DNA from 3 places in the Bacillus sp. JJ1566 genome. Region 1 is predicted to be linked to each of the others. Evidence: riboswitches for the same ligand, from Rfam matches in the RefSeq annotation. Region 1 holds a riboswitch; each other region holds the start of a gene.
What was found. Region 1 has a riboswitch for S-adenosylmethionine ahead of V7112_RS00410 (sugar ABC transporter substrate-binding protein). Riboswitches for the same ligand answer to the same signal wherever they lie in the genome.
Positions count from the first base shown of each region.

Region 2: it holds a riboswitch for S-adenosylmethionine, as region 1 does, so the genes downstream of both, V7112_RS11705 (carboxymuconolactone decarboxylase family protein) here and V7112_RS00410 (sugar ABC transporter substrate-binding protein) in region 1, are expected to answer to the same signal.
Region 3: it holds a riboswitch for S-adenosylmethionine, as region 1 does, so the genes downstream of both, V7112_RS18595 (O-acetylhomoserine aminocarboxypropyltransferase/cysteine synthase family protein) here and V7112_RS00410 (sugar ABC transporter substrate-binding protein) in region 1, are expected to answer to the same signal.

Region 1 covers NZ_JBALOP010000001.1:85,694-93,222, reverse strand. Annotated here, with positions in the region: gene hemQ (hydrogen peroxide-dependent heme synthase) at 1-671, opposite strand, end outside; gene pta (phosphate acetyltransferase) at 965-1,936, shown strand; gene V7112_RS00425 (MarR family winged helix-turn-helix transcriptional regulator) at 2,474-2,902, opposite strand; gene V7112_RS00420 (CarD family transcriptional regulator) at 3,116-3,655, shown strand; gene V7112_RS00415 (lipoate--protein ligase family protein) at 3,742-4,569, shown strand; SAM riboswitch class I at 4,857-5,011, shown strand; gene V7112_RS00410 (sugar ABC transporter substrate-binding protein) at 5,170-6,243, shown strand; gene V7112_RS00405 (sugar ABC transporter ATP-binding protein) at 6,290-7,529, shown strand, end outside.
Region 2 covers NZ_JBALOP010000025.1:200,699-208,227, reverse strand. Annotated here, with positions in the region: gene ehuB (ectoine/hydroxyectoine ABC transporter substrate-binding protein EhuB) at 1-283, opposite strand, end outside; gene V7112_RS11720 (SLC13 family permease) at 701-2,551, opposite strand; gene V7112_RS11715 (HAAS domain-containing protein) at 2,676-3,431, opposite strand; gene V7112_RS11710 (PadR family transcriptional regulator) at 3,436-3,759, opposite strand; gene V7112_RS11705 (carboxymuconolactone decarboxylase family protein) at 3,948-4,616, opposite strand; SAM riboswitch class I at 4,775-4,883, opposite strand; gene V7112_RS11700 (2OG-Fe(II) oxygenase) at 5,085-5,729, opposite strand; gene V7112_RS11695 (hypothetical protein) at 6,087-6,584, opposite strand; gene cysQ (3'(2'),5'-bisphosphate nucleotidase CysQ) at 6,790-7,529, shown strand, end outside.
Region 3 covers NZ_JBALOP010000052.1:36,053-43,581, reverse strand. Annotated here, with positions in the region: SAM riboswitch class I at 1-59, opposite strand, end outside; gene V7112_RS18595 (O-acetylhomoserine aminocarboxypropyltransferase/cysteine synthase family protein) at 163-1,485, opposite strand; SAM riboswitch class I at 1,556-1,657, opposite strand; gene V7112_RS18590 (MFS transporter) at 1,802-3,076, opposite strand; gene V7112_RS18585 (thioredoxin family protein) at 3,171-3,491, opposite strand; gene V7112_RS18580 (toprim domain-containing protein) at 3,559-3,912, opposite strand; gene gcvH (glycine cleavage system protein GcvH) at 4,168-4,551, opposite strand; gene V7112_RS18570 (arsenate reductase family protein) at 4,661-5,020, opposite strand; gene V7112_RS18565 (acyl-CoA dehydrogenase family protein) at 5,450-7,234, opposite strand; gene V7112_RS18560 (acetyl-CoA C-acetyltransferase) at 7,293-7,529, opposite strand, start outside.

The DNA.
Region 1 (7,529 bases):
GCACTTACTTCGTCAAAGCGCATTTCATAAACGAGCTTTTTGAATTGAAGGACGTCGTCGGAGAATAGGGTTACGCCCCATTCGTAATCATCAAAGCCCACAGAGCCACTGATGATTTGTTTTACGATTCCAGCATATTGGCGGCCAATCATACCATGGCTTCGCATAAGATCTTTGCGCTCTTCCATTGAAAGCATGTACCAGTTGTCATTGCCCTCACGGCGTTTGTCCATCGGATAGAAGCACACATATTTGTTCTTTGGTAGGATAGGATATAAGCGTCCGCGTACATAAGGATTTTGGTATGGATCCTCATTACTTTCGCCTGCCAGATAGTTACTTAATTCAACAACAGATACATAAGAATAAGTAGGAATCGTGTATTCAGCTAGCTTTGTTTTGTTGAATTCGTTTTCGATTTCATTCAATTCTTCCATCGTTGGACGAAGAGTCATCATCATGAAATCAGCTTTTTGACCAACAATTGTGTATAATGCATGACTTCCTTGATTTTCACTTTGTGTCTTATTCCATTTCTCCACTAAACCAAGAAATTCATGAATTGCTGCTTGGCGCTCGTCACTTGAAAGAGTCTTCCAAGATGTCCAATCAATAGAACGGAAATCATGTAGGCAATACCAGCCATCAAGCGTTTGTGCTGCTTCAGCCATTACTATCACTCCTTGTATATTCGCATAATATGTATTCAACCATTACTATATCATAGTTTCCCCTATCCCCATCGTAGTAAACTCAGAACAATTTTGTGAACAATAGTGGGAGTGAGTAATTTGTCAGGTTGTTGGGAAAATTGAAGATAGTGTCATAATACTGTCACAGGATTTCTGAGGCATTTTGGTTTTCAATTTGTGAAAAAAGCCGTATCCTTATGGTTGGCAGTTTTGCAGGGGTCATGATGCCCAATTTACATAAAATGCATGAGATTAGGCTAGGAGGAATCAGAGTGAGCGATTTATTTACTCAATTAAAAGAAAAAGTATCTGGGAAAAACATGAAAATTGTGTTTCCAGAAGGACTAGATGAGCGAATTTTAAAAGCAGTTAGCCGTTTGGCAAGTGAAAAGGTGCTTGTACCTGTCGTAATTGGTGAAAAAGCTGCAGTTGAAAATAAAGCAAATGAGCTTGGTGTTTCTCTTGAAGGTGTGGAAATCTATGATGCTAATACTTTCCCGGAGTTCGAACAGCTTGTAGCTTCATTTGTTGAAAGACGTAAGGGTAAAGCAACTGAAGAGGATGCACGTAAAATCCTTAAAGACGAAAATTACTTTGGGACGATGCTTGTGTACACTGGTAAGGCACACGGGCTAGTAAGTGGTGCGGCACATTCCACTGCTGACACTGTTCGCCCTGCTCTTCAAATCATAAAAACAAAGCAAGGTGTAAAAAAGACATCTGGTGTGTTTATCATGGTTCGTGAAGATGAGAAATATGTTTTTGCTGATTGTGCAATTAATATTAATCCAGACAGCCAGGACTTAGCGGAAATCGCAATTGAGAGTGCGAATACGGCGGATATGTTCGATATCGAGCCAAGAGTGGCAATGCTAAGCTTCTCAACGAAGGGATCTGCAAAGTCTCCTGAAACGGAAAAGGTAGTAGACGCAGTTAAAATTGCAAAAGAAATGAATCCTGCCTTGGTATTGGACGGAGAATTCCAATTTGATGCAGCATTTGTTCCATCTGTAGCAAAGAAAAAAGCTCCAGATTCCATAATCAAGGGTGACGCAAACGTATTTGTTTTCCCAAGCCTTGAAGCGGGTAATATCGGATACAAAATCGCACAACGCCTTGGAAACTTTGAAGCGGTTGGACCGATTTTACAGGGCTTAAATCAGCCTGTAAACGACCTTTCACGCGGATGTAATGAAGAAGATGTATATAAACTTGCTTTAATTACAGCAGCACAAGCTTTATAGGAATGAGAAATGGCCATGTCGTGGGACATGGCCATTTTTGGGGAGTATTTTGCTTGTGGCAGTATTTTTGGAGTTAGTGATAGTATTTCTAAAATAGCGGCAGTATTTTAGAATTAGTGGCAGTAAATTGTCAATGAACGGGATTTTGACATTATTTACGACTCGATTTCCCTATCATAGAGTTGATGAAGAGGACTATGCCGGAAGTCTTGGCTCAATTTCCCTTTCATAGAGCTGATGAAGAGGACTATGCCAGAAATCTTGGGTCGATATCCCTTTCATAGAGGAGATGAAGAGGACTATGCCAGAAGTCTTGGCTCGATATCCCTTTCATAGAGCTGATGAAGAGGACTATGCCAGAAGTCTTGGCTCGATATCCCTTTCATAGAGTTGATGAAGAGGACTATGCCGGAAATCTTGGCTCGATATCCTTTTCATAGAGCTGATGAAGAGGAAGTTGCCTTAAATCTTGGCTCATTTTCCTTTTCATAACTTTTTTAATGATGGTCGCCGTGCCTTGTCCCTAAAATCCAATAATCATATTCCCCAATCCATTTTTAATATGTTTTTAAGAAGCTCAACCTGTTTTTCCCCCATTTTTTCAGTGAGTTGCTTTTCAATTTTCGCTTTAAGTGCCTCATTTTTCTCATAGCATTCTTCCCCAAGTGGTGTTAGTTCTATCCATTTTACCTTTTTATTGTTTTCAACATCCATCACGTTGACTAGCCCTTTTGCTTTCAAATTTTTTATAAATTTATGGGTAGCCTGCCGTGTAATGTCTACATTCTTTGATACGTACGCGATGGTTGGTTTCTTTTTATATATTCTCGACATAATGTACCATTCTGAATTTGAAATGGCGATGTCACTGGTCTCATTCCATGATTTTTCTGCAATACCTCGAAGTTGTCCATGCCTCTCACTTATAAGGTCAATTAAATCTAAATGTTGAAGTACAGGATCCATTTTTTCCACTCCCGTTTTTATAATCGCCACTACTATACAAAAAATTATCAGCATTGTCAACCAAGTTGACAAATTTGAAAAAGCTTGATGTGTAAAATAAAGAACTGTCCAGAATGCATGTTCAAATGTCAACCAAGTTGACATTTTGTGAAAAATGGAGTATGATTAGTATAGTCAACCAAGTTGACAATCCATTGGATAGGGGCATGGTACATGTTTAACATTGGGGATCTGGTGATTTATTCAAATATGGGAATTTGTCGCATAGACGATATATGTGAGAAAACATATGCTGGGATTACTCGAAATTATTATATAATGAGCCCAATCGAGGATAGTACTTTGACAATCCAAAACCCAGTAGATAATAAAAGCAATAAAATGCAGGGCATCATTGGTAAGAGTGAGTCAGAGGAGATTTTAGACTCATTTAAGCTTCCGGGAATTCAGTGGATTGACAATGCGTCGGATCGTCATAAATCTTATTCTAATATAGCTTCAACTGGGGATAGAAAAGAAATTTCAAGTATTTTAAATACATTAATGAGTAAAAAATATGAATTTGAAATGATTGATAAGAAATTATCTGAACATGACCGTAGACTTCTTCTTCATATTCAAAAAATACTCTTTAAAGAATTAGCGATTGCGTTAGAGACATCGGTTAAGGCTATCGAAAAAAATATTAATCAAATGATCGCCTACAAAATGAGTAAAACCTCACATTACGAGGTAGCAAATTTCGTAAACTAAAGGTAAAATAGTGATGTTGGACATGATAAAACCAGGCTATGCCTGGTTTTTTTAAGGTTTATTTGCAATTAAAAGGAGTATGCCGTATGACCGAAAGTCTTTTACATCAGCCGAGCTGGCGGATTATTGATCAATCTAGTCTAGGCTATCAATTTGATGCATTACAATCGTTTGCGATAGATGATACACTTTGTGCGTTTGTAGGAAAAGGAGAGTCACCAGCTACAGCAAGGGCTTGGGTTCACCATCAGACCATTGTGCTAGGGATTCAAGATACGAAGTTGCCTTTCCTTGAGGAAGGGATCGAGCTCCTAAAATCAATGGGCTATCGTGTAATCGTACGAAATTCGGGTGGACTAGCGGTGGTGCTTGATGAAGGAGTATTAAACATTTCGCTTATTTTTCCTGAAACGGAAAAAGGGATTGATATTAACCGTGGCTACGATACGATGCTTGAGTTGATTCAAAAAATGTTTGAAGGCTATGAAGTGGATATTGTGGCCCGGGAAGTTGTCGGTTCATATTGTCCTGGAAGCTATGATTTAAGTATAGATGGGAAAAAATTTGCGGGGATATCTCAGCGCCGCCTTCGTAACGGGGTGGCTGTACAAATATATCTAGGTGTGACCGGAAGCGGGTCGGAGCGTGCAGAAATCATTCGCCAATTTTACGAGGTGGGGCTGCAGGGTGCGGAGACGAAATTTGTCTATCCGGATGTGAAGCCAGAAACGATGGCCTCTTTGGCAGAATTGATAGACCCAAACATCACGGTACAAACCGTCATGCTGCTACTGCTTCAAACACTAAAAAGTGAAAGCGAGCATATCTTTGCTTCACAGCTAACAACAGAAGAAATGCCATTATTTGAACAAAACTTTTTGCGAGTGCTTAATCGCAATGAGAAGGCATTGTAAGGGACCAGGGGGACGGTTCTCCTGGTTCTTTTTTGTGGAAAAATGAAACGGACCCACGTAATTGTGCTATAGTCGTTGGAAATGCGCTTTAATTTTGTTAATTGCGCTATAGCGGACCGGAAATGCGTTTTAATTTTAATAATTGCGCTATAATCGGCAAGGATTGGTTTAACTAATCATTGTTTCCACTATTAAAATATTTTTTATAATAAAAATATTGAATTTTATTTTTGAGCATGATATGATTCTCGTCAAGTAAGAAAAATCGAATATGATTGCTGTATTTTCTCTTATCAAGAGTAGGCGGAGGGATTTGGCCCGATGATGCCCAGCAACCGACCGTAATACCATTGTGAAATGGGGCGAATTTTTTTCGCCGGGTATGACCCGTAAGGCACGGTGCTAATTCCAACAGAAGGATTTTCCTTCTGGTAGATAAGAGGTGCGAAGACTTTTGTATGCTTCAAGCCTCTTTCTGATAAGAAAGAGGCTTTTTATATTTTAAAAAGAAAGCCTCAAACAACAGGAGTGTGATGGCTTTCAACTTGAGTAAACAGATGTGAAAAATAAGGTTACATACAAAATAGGGGGAGAAAAACAATGAAACTTATAAAACTATTATTTACGACATTATTAATTATCGCAGTATTAGTTGGCTGTCAACCGAAAGTGGCCGACGAAACAACGAAAACAGATAGCACAGAGGTAAAGAATTCTGATCATCCATTAGCAGGCAAAAAAATTGCTTTAATTATGCAACAAAACTTAGGAACATTCTCGGCACAATATATTGACGGTGTTGAGGAACAAGTGAAAAAGTTCGCGGGAGAAACAACGGTTTTTACATCTGACGGAGACCTCGCAAAAATGGCGTCAAACGTAGATGCTGCGGTAAACCAAGGCTTTGATGCAATTTTAATCGACCATGGAACAAAGGAAGCACTTCAAAGCTCTGTACAAAAAGCGGTTGATAAAGGAATCCCGGTTGTTGTCTTTGATGCAGAAGTGGAAGTTGATGGTGTAACAGTTCTTGAGCAAGGTGACCAGCATATGGCGCAAATGACACTTGAAAAATTAGCAGAAGACGCTGGTGGCGAAGCAAATATCGTAAAAATTTGGGTAGCGGGCTTCGCGCCAATGGAAAGACGTCAAATCGCCTATCAGGAGTTTCTTGACAATAACGATGGCATCAAAGAAATTGCAACATTTGGAGCAGCAACTGCAAACACAGCTTTAGATACACAAGCACAGATGGAAGCTCTTTTAAAGCAATATCCGGAAGAAGGTCAAATTACAGCAGTTTGGGCTGCATGGGATGAATTTGCAAAGGGTGCAGTTCGTGCAATTCAACAAGCGGGACGTACAGACATCAAGGTTTATGGAATTGACATGAGTGATGAGGACTTACAAATGATTCAAGCGGATAACAGCCCATGGGTTGCGTCTGCAGCGGTTGATCCAAAAGATATCGGACGCATTCAAGTTCGCTACGCTTTCCAAAAATTAAACGGTGATGAAACACCTGAACGCGTAAAGTTAGAGCCAGTTTTCGTAACAAAGGATGCACTTCCAGCAGAACAAATCACAACAGCAGAGCTTGACCAGTATATTGAAGGCTGGGGTAAAAGCGAACAAGGCTACACAGACGAATTGAAAAAGCTAGAAGCTAACTGAGTAAAAAAGAGGGCCTTCAAGGTCCTCTGTAAAGGAGGATATGTAGATGCCTTTACTCGAAATGAAGGAAATGACAAAAAGCTTTGGAAAAGTGACGGCGCTCGAGCAGGCTTCCTTTGAGTTAGAAAAGGGCGAGGTCCACGCCTTGCTTGGAGCAAATGGAGCTGGTAAAAGCACCCTGATGAAAATTTTATCGGGTGCCTACGAGCTTGATTCAGGGTTGATAACCCTCGAAGAAGAGACAATCAATATTCGAACTCCAAAGGACGCGAAAACGCAAGGCATCCATTGTGTCTACCAAGAGGTCGACACTGTGATTGTGCCACAGCTAACCGTTGCTGAGAATATTTTACTTGATACGTTTTCGACTGAAAAAGGCTTGTTCATCAACAAAAGAAAGCTTCGTGAAAAAGCAGCCTCGATCTTAAAGCTTTTGAATGTAACAGATATACCGATGACAAAGCAGGCATTGGAGCTGTCCCTAGCTGAAAAACAACTAGTGCTAATTGCAAGAGCACTTGCCCATGAGGCGAAGGTTATTATTTTTGATGAGCCTACAGCTCCTTTATCGATTGAGGAAACAAAGCATCTTTTTGACATTGTAAAAACACTGAAGGAAAAGGGAGTCGGCTGTATTTTTATCTCACATCGACTTCCTGAAGTGTTTGAAATCTGTGATCGGTTAACGATTATGCGAGATGGTAAGACGATCGCCACTTTTGCCACAAAAGAGGTTACACAGAAAACAGTTGTCGAAACGATGCTTGGAAACTCCTATACTGAACAATCCGTGAAACGGAAGGCAGTAAGGGGTGACCTACTTTTAGAAGTGAACGGTCTCGATGATGGAGAAAAGCTGAATGATGTATCGTTTACTGTTTCTGAGGGAGAAATTGTTGGGGTTGTCGGATTGGTTGGAGCGGGAAAAACGGAGCTTGCAAAGACTTTGTTTGGTCTTCGCCCATACGAACAGGGCGAGGTGAAAGTAAAGGGCAGATCGCATCACTTTACTCATTCACAACAGGCAATTGAAGCTGGGCTTGCGCTTATTTCAGAGGAGCGTCGTAAGGAAGGATTGTTTATACACGAGTCTATCTCTACGAATCTATCCTTTGCCAATTTGAAGAAATTCTCACCGTTTTTAGTAATGAATCGCAAGGCTGAAATAAGCCATGCCAGTTCCATCATAGACCTACTTGGAATCAAGGCGAATGACACGGAAACCCTGGCTGAGCATTTAAGCGGAGGAAACCAGCAAAAGGTTGCGATTGGTAAATGGGTGTCAC
Region 2 (7,529 bases), on a different contig from region 1:
CAGCGATTTGACCTTCTACATTTTTAATTCCCATATTTTGAAAGACCTTAGTAGCAATCTCAACCGCTGCTCCTTTTAATTCACCCGTTTTAGGATCTTGATAGGCATAAGGTGCTTCGTTCGAAAATCCAATTGTAACGGTTCCTTTTTCTTTGAGCTCATCAAGACTGGAACCTCCTGATTTATTTTTCCCGGTAGTCCCACCTGCTTCCTCCCCTGCACCACAAGCGGTCATTATTCCCATAAATAATACTAAAAATAAAATTAATAATCGTTTCATCATCTAACTAAAATACCCCCTCAACGTTTTTAAAAAATTTAAATATTACTACAAAAATCAAAGTCATATAAAATTGTATATCTTTTTAGAATAATTGCTCAAATGCCATATCACTGGATATTTAAGGATATTTTGGGATAATACTACCTGAGGGCAGTTGACATGGTGGATAATGCAAACATAAGCAAACATGCTCCTTTAGATTTATGTATGCTCCAAATTTGCACAAGAATAAGATTCTGTCTAGATGGGGGGCACGATCGCCTTCCCAAAAGAAAATTTAGGCAAATAGATTTTCCCCTACTAAAAAGCAAAAAAGCACCGCGGATGCGGTGCAATCAACTTATTTGAGTATTTGACAGAACAACTCTTGTTTTGTTTCTATTCAAGTTCGTATTATTTCCGTATATTCCATCTTTTTTACAGTGGATAAATCAGAGGAATCACAATAATCATGACTATGAACATAACTACCTGTAATGGAACTCCGACTTTTACAAAATCAAAAAATTTATACCCTCCTGCTGTCATGACTAACGCATTTGTTGGAGAAGAAAAGGGTGTTAAAAATGCCATAGCTGACGCGGCTGTTACAACCATAGCAAATGTATAAGGATTAGCATCCATTGCAATGGATGCATTCATAGCGATCGGTGCAAACAATACAGCGGTTGCAGTATTACTAATCACTTGGCCAAAGATAATCGTAAGCCAGTATACCGCTATTAGCACCCCTATTGCACCAAACCCACCAAATAAATCTGTAATTCCGTTTGATATGAGTTCCATACCACCTGTTTTCTCTAATGCCGTAGCCATTGGCAACATTGCTGCAATTATTACAATACTTTCAAAATTCATTTCACTATAGGCATCATCCATATTTCTCAAACAACCGGTTATTATCATTAAAACTGCACCAATTATGACAGAAATAACAGCTGGAAAAATTTCAAAAATCATAAGTAATACCATGAACAACATAATCGCACCAGCAATCGGAGCTTTTCCATTTGCAGACGCCTTACTTGCATATTCTCTTGGTTGCCCAACAACCACTACATCTTGTATTTCTTTTGATAATAGCTCAATATCATCCCAAGCTCCCTGGACGAGTAGCGCGTCACCAAAGCGAAGAGGATATTTTAGCATATTACTAAATACATAGTTACCTTTACGATTAATCCCAATCACATTTAAATTATATTTCTCTCTAAAATCTATACTCGCAATTGTTTTATTAACGAAACTTGAATGTGGAGTTAGCAAAACCTCAACCATTCCAAGCTCTTTTGAAACGAGGTAATCGGCCTCAGATTTTTCTTTTATAACCGTTAATCCATTCTCATTTGCAAATTGGTTCGCTTTGTCAAAAGAGCCTTGAACAAATAAAATATCATTCGCATTTAGAATACTATTTGGACCAGCCATTTCTTGATAAGTAAGTGGTAAAATACGTAATCCTTCATTTACCTGTCTTTCTATTTTTAAAATAAACACTTGATATCTCTTCGGAATACTTAAATCTGCTAATGGGGAATTGACAATTTTTGAATCACTTTCAACCTTTACCCGAAAGAGATTACCTCCTAAATGATAATCCTCAGCTAGCTGTTTTGGTGAAATCTGGTATGTATCACCTGAATTACCTTTACTTTTATTTTTTGGTATGACAGTATTTCTTACTACATATAAATAAACAATCCCAACGATAATTGCAATCACACCAATTGGGGTGATTTGGAAAAATCCTAGCTTTTCAAAACCATAGTCTACTAATATTTGACTCACAATTAAGTTTGGTGGAGATGCAATTAATGTTAATAATCCCGACAAACTTCCAATATAAGCTAATGGAATTAAATACTTTGATGGGCTCTCTTTAATAGAAATAGCAATACTTACAACAACAGGGAGCATTAAAGCAACCGTTCCAGTATTACTCATAAAGGCGCCAATACAGGCAACAATGCTTAGTAAAAGGAAAAATAGCTTTCTTTCACTGTCTCCGGACCATTTTAATAATAAATTTCCTGCCATTTGTGCGAGACCCGTTCGTAATATACCCGCACCAATCACAAATAATCCTGCTATCATAATAACAACCGAATTGGAAAACCCAGCTAAAGCTTCCTCTGGTTCTAATATTCCCGAAATAACAAACGCAAGTAACGCTACTATTGCTACAAGGTCAACCCGAAATCGATTACTAACAAACAAGATAATCGTAAGTATCAAAATAATAAATGTTCCTATGAGTTGCAAGGCTATTCTCCTTTTGAATCATGTTTTTTCTTATTTTCTTTAACTATTTATATATATTTTAATCTAAATATGAGTCCAGTCCCCTAGTCATACTTTAGAATGCTGGGGGAATGGCCCCTTTATCCATTTTTCAAGCCAACTTCTTTTTCTTTTTTTCTACTATCCAGATATTTAAAAGGATGACGACAAACATCAATACAAAAGAAGCCATATTTATCATTAGGATTGTTTCAATACTCCAGCTCGTAAATCGGGTAAAAAGATCAGGAATAATTAGGAAGACTGGTATCCAAATGAGAAACCACGCTTTACTCAAAAGTGCTGTTCCAATAAAAAAAACACTGCAAATCAGAATGACAATAACCTCTGCTGTCGTGTCCCCTATAAAAAACGGCTTAACGAATATACCACTTACAACGATGATAAGAATGGCTAACGTTGTTACAAGCGCACTCGCAATCATGCCCCCAATAAAAAACTTCTTCTTGGAGAATTGCTTTCGACCAGCATTCTGTAAAAAGTAAACATAAATCGCAAGCCCCAACACAGCTAAAATTGGTATTCCAATAACTTGTATAATGTTTAGTTCAAACTCACCTCTTATTGCAGGGCCAATAAGGAAATAGGTAATCACTCCAAGAAAATAGACTGGAAGGAATCTTACAAGTTGTTTAAAATCTGTCTTCATCTCTTGCTTTAGGGAAGCCATATATTGTTCAGGTGTTTGATCAATAATATCATTAATACTCCTCCCGCTTTTCTCTACTTCGAGGAGATGATCCGATAATTCCTCGATTAATTCGTTGATTTCTTGATCATTTTTTCCAGACATTATTAAGTACATTCTGAGATTGTCTATAAATGCCTCACTTTTCGCTGATAGCATAACCTTACCTTCCTTTCAGTAATTCATTCACTGGTTTTGAAATTTGTTCCCATTCTTCGGAAATGACCTCTATTGCTTCATGCCCTTTTTCTGTCAAAAAGTAATATTTTCGATTTGGTCCTGATTCAGAGGGTCTCATTTCTCCCCGAATCAGCCCATTCTTCTGGAGCCGCAATAATATGGGATAAATTGTTCCTTCACTTACATCAGCTAATCCAATATTCAGCAGTTTTTGTGAAAGCTCATAACCATAAATCGGCTCTTTTTCAATCACAGCTAAAACACATCCGTCTAAAATTCCCTTTAATAATTGGCTTCTTATCGACATTTCATTATACTTCCTCCTCTAGTTTGTTATACAAGATAGCAAACCAAAAAAATAATGATTTTCTTAGGTAGTTGGCTAAACAAGATAGTAGTTAAAAAAACAACTATCTTGTTATACAAAATAGTTGTTTTAAGTTTAAGTTTTTTTCATTTTTTTGTCAATAGGATTTTGAAATTTTTGTGTTACGATTACTTCTCATCATAAGCATTAAGTGCATTTACACTATGCGCCAACGCAGATCCTGCTTTTAAAGCAACTGCAACGAAAATCGCTTCTGTGATTTCTTCCAAATCGGCGCCCGCTTTTTTAGCGTTTTTCGTATGAAGGTCAATACAATATGCGCATCCGGTTGTATGTGCACTTGCCACTGCAATTAGTTCTTTATCCTTTTCTGTTAAGTTTTGTGCTTTGAGAGATTTCGTATCAAAATCAATAAAAGCTTTAAATGCATCACCATTTAATTCAGCAAATTCCTTCAGTCGTGGAAAATACGCTGCTTTATATAGCTCTTCATCGCCATTTCCATCATAGGCGTTGAGTGCATTCACCCCATGTGCTAAAGCAGAACCTGCCTTCAATGCTGTTGCCACAAAAATAGCCTCTGCTACTTCTTCTTTTGTCGAGTCATTCTTTTTCGCATTCCCAACATGCAAATCAATGCAATATGGACAACCCGTGATATGAGCTACCGCTACTGCAATTAGTTCCTTTTGCTTTACAGAAAGTCTACCTGCTGCTAATGCTTGACTATCAAACTTGATGAACGCTTGAAACGTTTCTGGTGCATACTGTTTCAACTCTGGAAGTCTACCGAAATATTCTTTTTTGTACAAGCTATCTGTTTTTGTTAATGTCATCGTAAATCTCTCCCTTTACTATTTTTCACCAAATAAAATACGACTTTTCGGATAAATTTTCCCACCTTTTAAAATGAGTACTCTAGATTTCCGATAGAATTAAGCCTACGAAATTCAAAAAGCCCCTTCCGTTGAGGAAGAGGCACTATGTACATCCACACTCATCTTTCAAGCATAAGCTTGCTGGAATTAGCACCTTATTACATTCATCGTAATGGTTGCTGCGGGATCTACGGACCAGGTTCCTCCCCCGACTCTTGATAAGAGAAAATCGTATTTAATTTAGTATTATTGAATAATATTAGCTTACTTGAATTGGCAATAGGTTGTCAACGAAAAAATCGGATAATTTCGAAAACAGGGTTTTGTCACTCTGAATCCTTGACGGATAAAAAATCAAAGATACAGTTTTTAATACTTTAGATTAAAAATGAGAAGCAAAATAATGCTTCTCACTTAAAAAATGTTTTATTTAACTCTTTTCCTTCTCATCCATTGTGTTGCAGCCCACTTATCACCAACAATAACAGGTGCCCCACCATGTAAGGTTAACTCATTTAAAGCTGGATCATTATAAAAGTACTCAAAATACACTGCCATCCCTTTTTGTGGAGATACTGAAAAATTTAGATTAGGAAAATACGTTTCCCCACCTTGCTCCACATCGCTTAAATACATGACAAGCGTACTAATTCTAGGGTTGTTTAATTTATAATTAGTAGTGAAAAAGTCAAAATGAGCTTTATATTCTTGCCCAATCTGGTAATTTAGAATTTGAAGACCTTCTCCATGTTCCATTGGTATATTCATAATCTGCGAAATTCTTTTTTCAATTCTCGTAACAATGACATTTTCACTTTCCTCTATAAATGTACTACTACTGGTTCTCATCGTATCCACCTGTGCATTGCTAATTTTAGAACGATGCATTCTGTCCTTTGACAACCTCATTAATTCATCGCATTCTTCATCACTTAACACATTTCCTAAAATCACGATTAATGGCTTATCCATCCTAGCAACAATCTTTATTTCCCGATCCTCTGTGGTGATTTTATTGCCAATATGGTTAAAAATCGTTGGCTCATTAGTAGTTACGTTTGTTGCATCCATTGTCAACCTTCATCAATCCTTTTCAATCGTTTAAATTTTAAAACAAATAGATTGATATAATACAGAAAGCAATTATTTAATAGGTTTTTGTTCGTTGGTCCCTCCTGATTTTTCAAAATGGATGTCTAATTAGTTAAAACTGGAAAAATTATCAGGTTTTTATTTTACACCCTGAAAGGTTATTTTTCTACTATTTTTTAACAAAAATCTTTCAACAAAAAAGACGATAATCCAAGTTGGATTAACGGGAGTTTGTAGTCTTGAGTAATGCCCCTCTTTAGACCATCTACTATGTTCTATCAAAGAATATATTAGATAGCTGGATAGATAAAAAAAGAGAGGATTTTTCATCCCCTCTTAATCCACCAAGTTTGCAAATGGTCGCTTTCTATGAATTTTCGTAAATCTTTTAATTAGATGTTTTTTTACATCATGAGGATTATCTACAGGAAGTTCCTTCCAACAAATGATCAAGTCATCGATATTTTCTATTTGCCAAATCAGCCTCCCGCCAAAGTGACTTACATTTTTTCCGCTACCGAATTTTAAAAACTGTTTTATTCTTGAATTCAAAGTTGCAGAGCTTTTTTCACCACCGGCTTTACCGATATATACTACTTTCGTATCATTTACCCAATTATCTTTTAGCTCTTCTAATGGAACATTAGGGTCCTTCCCCTTAAAAAATCCACCTGTACCCTCCATCAAAAACTCTGGAGAATAATCTGGAGTATAAAGCACCATATAAACCCCTCTAATATGGGGAATAATTGAATGATCTTGCATCAATTGACTAACAGGAATATATCCCTCAAATCCATAATCTTTGATTGATTTTAAATTATTATAATCCATTTATTCACCTCATTTTATTGGACTTATTTAATCTTATTTTCCAATCATCCATTAAATGCCCATAATCATGATTTAAAAAAGACAGAACGTGGGGTTCTCCATAATTAAATGGAAAATGCCACTCAAATAAACTTCACACTATACTTTAAAACACTTAATATTATGATAGAATAAAACTATTATTCTGAGAATTACTCTAGAAAGGTTGATTAAACTGTCCGAACAAAACATTCTATTATCAAAAATTATTGAATATGCGCTTTCTGCTGGTAAACGTATTCTAGAAGTCTATGATTCAAACCATTTTGAAATTGAGCTTAAAGGAGACCAATCTCCTTTAACAATAGCCGACAGAGAGTCTCATCGAATTATCAAGGAGGGATTGTATAAAAGTTACCCAACGATTCCTATCCTTAGTGAGGAAGGAGATCATCCAGATTATAAAGTTAGAAAAGACTGGGATTACGTTTGGTTGGTGGATCCCCTTGATGGTACGAAAGAATTTATTAAAAGAAATGGTGAATTTTCCGTTAATATCGGCTTAGTCAAAAATCAAAAACCAATTCTAGGTGTGATTTATGTACCAGTATTGGACACACTTTATTTTGCAAAAGAAGGTATTGGTGCATATAAATTAACAAACTGTCTTTCGCTAATGAAACAATGTTATACAGATACCGAATGGATTAACCAAGCTTATAAGTTACCTCTAGTAGAAAATAGAGACTCAACAAATATAGTTGTAAGTCGTTCTCATTTTTCTGAAGAAACAGAGGAGTTTATTCAAAAAGCAAAAGAGGAGTTTGGATTTGTTAAACTAATTCGCTCAGGTAGCTCTTTAAAAATGTGCCTCGTTGCAGAAGGAAAAGTAGATCTTTATCCAAGATTTAGCCCATCAATGGAATGGGATACCGCTGCTGGAGAAGCGATCGTCAAAGAGGCTGG
Region 3 (7,529 bases), on a different contig from region 1:
CGTAAGTTGACGGTTGCTGGGTTTCATCGGGCACATCCCTCCACCACTCTAAATAAGAGTAACTAGATTATTTACTTGTTTATCGTACTAAACACTCGAAAGTTATCTTATCACCTGGTTGGTAAGGTGTCAATGGAAAAAAGATGACGAATGTCCTAATTCTTACACAGTTGGCAATGGTAAAACTGAACTTGTTCCATTTGCAACTTTAATGGCTTGTTCTAAATCCTCTAAAATATCTTCAATATTTTCAATTCCAACAGATAAGCGAACTAAATCCTCACTAACACCAGACAATTTTAAATCTTCAGGACTTAATTGTTGGTGTGTTGTACTTGCTGGGTGAATGATTAAGCTTTTCGCGTCACCGACGTTTGCAACATGCGACCAAAGCTCAACATTATTAATTAGCTTCTCACCAGCTTCTCTTCCACCTTTAATACCAAATATAATGACTGAACCTGCACCTTTTGGTAGGTATTTATCAGCTAATTGTTTGTTAGGGTGATTGTCTTCACCTGGATACAATACCCATTCAACTCCAGGATGGTTTTTAAGATATGAAACAACCTTTTTCGTATTTGCAATATGCTCCTTCATACGAACGTGTAAAGTTTCAAGACCTAACGTAAATTGGAATGCATTATATGGGCTTAATGCCGGACCAATATCACGAAGAAGTTGAACTCTTGCTTTAATGATATAAGCAACAGGTCCTAACGCATCAGCATAGACTAAATCATGGTAGCTTGGATCTGGTGTTGTAAATCCAGGGAATTTTGGTGAATTCCAATCAAATTTACCACCATCAACAATAATTCCACCCATTGTTGTTCCATTACCTAACAACCATTTTGTAGCAGAATGAACAACAATGTCAGCCCCGTGCTCGATTGGGCGGCATAGATATGGCGTTGCGAATGTATTATCAATAATTAAAGGAATTCCTGCTTCATGAGCAATATTTGCTACAGCTTCAATATCGAGGATATCTAAGCTTGGGTTTCCGATTGTTTCGGCAAAGATTGCTTTTGTATTCGGAGTAATCGCTTGACGGAAGTTTTCCGGATTTGTTGGTTCTACCAAATGAGTCTTAATTCCATATTTAGGAAGTGTGTTAGCGAATAGATTATAAGTTCCACCATAAAGTGTAGAAGCAGATACAATCTCATCCCCTGCACCCGCAATATTCAAAATAGCTGTTGTAATCGCAGCCATACCACTTGAAACTGCTAACGCACCAACTCCACCCTCTAATTGTGCAACTCTTTCTTCAAAAACAGTTGTTGTTGGGTTATGGATACGAGTATAAATATAACCATTTTCCTTTAGACCAAATAGATTTGCTGCATGTTCGGTTGTATTAAATTTAAATGCATTTGATTGATAGATTGGTACTGCTCTTGCTCCTGTTACTGGATCTGCTTCAAGTCCTCCATGTACCGCAATTGTTTCTGGTCTATAATTCTTTTGTTTTTCACTCACTTGAATCTCTCCCTTTTTGTATATAATTAAAAACCCTCTTCGATAAGAAGAGGGTGTGTAATCGGTTCTCTTCTTATCTTTCAGACAAAAAAGTCTGATGGATTTAGCACCGTGTAAATTAACCGGTTGCCGGGCTTCATAGGGCCATTCCCTCCGCCACTCTTGATAAGATTAATATGAAATTTTAATACTTTAATTGAATACTATCATGCTAACTCTTTATCTATTATAAGTCAATAGGAATTTTTAGAAAAAATAAGCAATTTTAAATTCTGCGTTTATTTTATATTTCGGAACTCCTGGGAAATATGTCATGTCATGATATTTTTGCAAGTGGTTTTTCTTCATCACGAAAAGATTTTCTACTGAAAACAAATAGGAAATAAAGTGATCCAATTAAATACAAGACAGACGTGATTGTAAACACATAAGCATACCCCCAATATGCGCCATGCAGCATCACAATTGAGGTCGATACAGGTCCCATTAATGCCCACCCTAATGAAAATACCATTTGATTCACTGAATTAGCAAGACCCTTCATTGAATCATTTACACGTCCCATTACAAGTGATGCTTGGATTGGGTTACCCGCATTCATTAATGCTTGCCTAAATAAAAATGCGATAGCGGCTATATAAAGATTTTCAGTATACCCTGTGAGTAAAAGGAAAGGAAGCGATGATAATTGCAAATAAACGACTGCGCGAACCTCTCCCACCTTACTTACAATGTAGGGTCCAATAATCATCGCAATTGCTGTTGCTGCTTGCCCTAATGAGAGTATTAAACCTATTATCGTATTACTAGCTAGAAAGCGATCTGCAAAATACAAATTCAGGTATGGTATAACTAATCCAGAACCAAACCCGATAATCATCTGTGCAAAGGCAAACAGAGCAATAAGTTTAATTTGCGATTTATTTGTTTTTAATTTTTGACCAAAGGATTCTACTGGTTTAATCTCCGGTTGTCTCCGCTGTTCATTCATTTTAAGTATTGGTAGAATTCCTACAACATAGATTATCGTTGCAATTAAAAGCGTGATTCTTACGCTCCAAAGTCCACTTATATGAAATATAAATTGAAATGCATCAGACAATGCTCCACCTGCAATGTTTCCAACCACCTGGGCACCCATCATGATTGCTGAATGAAAGCTAAAGAGATGAACCCTTTGCTTAGCGGTTGAGTTTTCCGCAAGCCATGGGATACCAGAAACCTGAATAAAGGCCGTTGACAAACCAGTTAAAAATGCTGTCGCTACGAGTAGCTGTTCAACATCTAGGATACTTCTTGCAAAGAATGCGATTGTTGAAACAGCCATACCCAGCAACATCACTTTTTTTCTTCCAAATTTGTCACTCATAAGACCTGCGGGTACGAGAATAATGGCCGATGCCAAAGCAGTCATGGCAATGATTGTTCCATTAGTTTGCTCAGAATAGCCCAGTTCTCGAACATAGAAGTTATACATGATCGTGAACATACCCATGCCGAGCTGTGTAAAAATAGTCGTAAAAATAAATAGTTTAATATTTTGATTGTATGATTTGTATTGTGCTTTCCATCCAGTAACTATGCTGCTCATATGTGCTCCCTAAGTTCTATTTACTTCGATTCCCTAAATATCATACAACTTTTCACAAAAATTGCAATAAAAAAACAACGCTAAGGTAGCGTTGTTAGTGTTTTGATAGTATTTCAAGCAGATATGGAACCGAGTGGAAAGCATAGTATTTTTTTGTCACTTTCCCGTCTTTGAGATGCATTAAACAAGGGACACTCTCGATTTGCCATTCCATTGCTTTCCCGGGTAAATAATTGAGATCACTTTTTCCAATGTTTACATTAGTAAGTAATTCATCAACTACCGTGATCATTTTTGATGCCACTTGGCAGGTTCCGCACATCGGTGTATATAAATAAAGCCAAAACTCCTCCGCATCAGAGAGTTTGGTTTCAATTTCTTGTTCATTCCACTCTTTCATCTTTACTACAACCAACCCTTTACATCCTTAATTGCTTATTATTGTAGCATGATTTTTAGAAAGTATATATGATTCACACTTACTACAATAAAAATTCTGCATGAACATCTATGTTTGCCGAAAGAAGTACTGTTGCAATATGCTGTTCAGGGGCTGTCGCAACCTCGCGATATGTTTTATCGATAAACAAATGCCTTGCTTCAGGAAATTCACGTTTAAATTGTTTTCTTAGCTTATTACCGGCACTATCAGCATCCACTAAAATATATACATCTTTATTAAATAAACGTTCAATTAATTCATCAAGTTTCGAAATACTAATCGTTCCATTTGTACAAATGATTTCAACAGGTTCATTCACAACCGTTTCGACCTTCTTTTTGTCTGTTCTCCCCTCAACTATGATTACTTTGTCTATATCGTCAAAAGCCACCATTTTATCACCTGTCTTCGAGTTACATTATTATGCGCTTATACCAACTATTCGTTGTGTACAACCGCTTTTCCTTCATTTTATAGAGAAGATTATGGTTTGGTGAATTATTTACGCAGCTGAGTCAAAAAAAGGCAGTGGAAAAATCACCACTGCCACGCCCTTTATCCTTATTTATATGGTGTCCTAAACATTCATAACTAATCAAAAAAAGAACCATGAATAGGGAAACTTCCTACCATGGTTCATCAAGAGAAATTAGTCTTCTTTGATCATTTCTTCGTACTGCTCAGCTGTCATTAAGTTCTCTACATCTCCGGCATTTGCGGGTTCAACAACAATCATCCACGCTTTTTCATATGGAGATTCGTTTACGAATTCTGGGCTGTCATCAAGGTCTTCGTTAATCTCAACAACTTTACCACTTATTGGTGCATAAAGCTCAGATACAGTTTTTACAGACTCAACACTTCCGAATGGCTCGTCAGCTTGGATTTCGTCGCCAACCTCAGGAAGTTCAACGAATACGATATCACCTAATTCAGATTGTGCGAAATCTGTAATTCCGATACGTACTTTATTTCCTTCGACTTTCACCCATTCATGTTCTTCAGAATAACGTAATTCTTTAGGTGTGCTCATTTTGTACCCTCCATTTAATTCGAATTTATGAAATATGTTTTACTCATTTCGTTGAGTTTTCCCAACAAAATGTTTATGTAAAAGTCCTTAAAAAGGTCTTTCATCCGGGTTATTTTGCCCAAGTCTCTTCAAATTTCGCCTCATTAAATCCAACCGTGACCTTGTTCCCATCCGTAGTGAGCGGGCGCTTTATTAGCATTCCATCAGATGCAAGTAGCTCTAGCAATTCATCCTCAGAAGCAGAACTCACTTTATCCTTTAGCCCAAGTTCACGATATTTTTGACCACTTGTATTGAAGAATTTCTTTAACTCCAATCCACTCTTTTGATACATTTCTTTTAACTGCTCTTTGGATGGTGGATTTTCTACAATATGTATTTCCTCAAAGGCAACTTGATGTTCTTCCAGCCATTTTTTCGCTTTTCGACAGGTTCCACATTTCGGATACCAATAAAATGTTAATGTCATCTTCTCACCACCTTAATTAAAAAGCGCAAGCGCCTTGAATGGAACATCGACTAACTACTGCCACGTCCTGTGGCAAACGTCGAAGTCAGCACATCCTCGAAAATGCGGTGCATTTTCTTCGTGCGATGTTTATGCTGTCGAAGCCTTCCTTGTCCTGTGCAAGTCCGACAAGCATAAGAAAAGCCGGCGAGAATGATGCCTTTTATCATTCTTGACGGATTGGCTTATGAGCTCGAGGGGCTAGGCGCTGGAGCTAGCCTAGCCACATTGAATATTTTATCATATTCAATTTTGAATTAAAAATTATTCGATATTTCCATTGATTAATTTCGACTCAATTCCAGTTTATCCTGCAAAGAAAAGAAAAAACCTTCATTTTTCACATAAAAAAGCCCCCATGTAGATAGGAGCTTCTTCAGAAGAATTTTATTACACAGTGTATTTTTCTGCCTCGATTAGGGTTGCTGCAATTTCTCGTTTCTTCGCAATCACATTCACAGGAGTAAAGCGTGTTAACTTACGCAAAGCCGATATCATCATACGCAATACGTCGCCTTCCTCTGTTGCAACAAGTGTTTCTTTTGCATGTGCTTCAATTTCATTGAATGCTTCTTGAACAAATACTTGTGTGTAAAGGATCTTTTGCTGATTCCTATCTTCGCCTAATTTATTGATTGCTTTTTCAGTACGGAGAACAACTGATTCCATCGCATAAATATTTGCAGCGATATCTGCAATATTTGCTAGGATCTCTTGTTCTTTTTCTAGCTTTGGACCAAATTTTTGTGCAGCAAGACCCGCAATCATTAATCCAATCTTCTTCGCATTACGAACGAGGTATTTCTCTTGTTCAAGAACACCTTCACCCACCTCTTCAGGCATTAGCATCATAAGCTCTTCTTGAAGCTGAGTTGCTTTTTCAAGTAAAGGTAATTCTCCCTTTAATGCCTTACGAAGGAAGGTTCCGGGTACTAATAAGCGGTTGATCTCATTCGTTCCCTCGAAGATTCGGTTAATACGTGAATCACGATATGCTCTTTCAATTTCATATTCCTGCATAAAACCGTATCCACCATGGATTTGAACCCCTTCATCCACTACATAGTCCAATACCTCTGTGTTAAAGAATTTATTGATGGAGCACTCAATTGCATATTCGGCAATTGACTTAGCTACTTCCTTACCATTTTTCACTTCTTCTTCTGATAATTGACCCATACGGTCCTCAAAATATCCAACCGTACGGTACACGCTAGATTCAGCAGCATAAATTTTTGTTGCCATGTTCGCCAATTTTTCTTGGATTAAACCAAATTTTGAAATTGGCGTTTTGAATTGCTGACGTTGATTGGCGTATTTAACCGCAAGTTCGAATGCACTCTTGGCTCCACCAACCGCACCAACACCTAGCTTATAACGGCCAATGTTTAAAATATTAAATGCGATAACGTGCCCTCTACCAACTTCTCCTAAAAGATTTTCGAACGGTACATGGGCATCTTCAAGAATTAATGTACGGGTAGATGAGCTTTTGATTCCCATTTTCTTTTCTTCTGCACCTGTAGAAACTCCTGGATACTCGCGTTCAACAATGAATGCAGAGAATTTATCGCCATCAATTTTTGCATATACAATAAATACATCAGCAAAACCTGCGTTTGTAATCCATTGCTTTTCACCATTTAGGACATAATGTGTTCCTTCTGCATTTAATTTAGCAGTGGTCTTTGCACCTAGTGCATCAGATCCTGAACCAGGCTCTGTTAAGGCATATGCTGCCAGCAACTCACCTGTTGCTAATTTAGGAAGGTATTTTTGCTTTTGCTCTTCATTACCAAAAAGAACAATTGGAAGAGATCCAATTCCAACATGTGCTCCGTGAGAAATGGAGAAGCCACCTGCTCTTGCCATTTTTTCAGCTATTAATGCGGAGCTTACTTTGTCTAGTCCTAGACCACCATACTCCTCTGGCACGTCTACACCTAAAAGTCCAAGATCTCCTGCGCTTTTTAGTAATTTAACAGAACGATCAAACTCATGGTTTTCAAGATGTTCAACCTGAGGCAGAACCTCATTCGCTATATAGTCCTCAGTTGTTTTTGCAATCATTTTATGCTCGTCTGTGTAATCTTCCGGTGTAAAGACACGGTCTGCTTCAAGGTCTTCGATTAAAAATCCTCCACCTAGAACGACTTTATCAGTTGCATTTGACATATTGTTTCCCCCTAAAAATAGTTTTATCAAAGGCTAACCTTTTGGCTAGCCATAAATTTTAAGCCAGTAATTCAAATACCCCAGCTGCTCCCATTCCGCCACCGATGCACATTGTTACAACACCAAATTGTACGTTGCGACGCTTCATTTCATGCATTAATGTAAGTGTTAATTTCGCTCCCGTACAACCAAGTGGATGCCCTAGTGCAATTGCGCCACCGTTTACATTTACTTTTTCTTCATCAAGACCAAGCTCACGAATAACTTGAAGTGATTGAGATGCAAAGGCCTCATT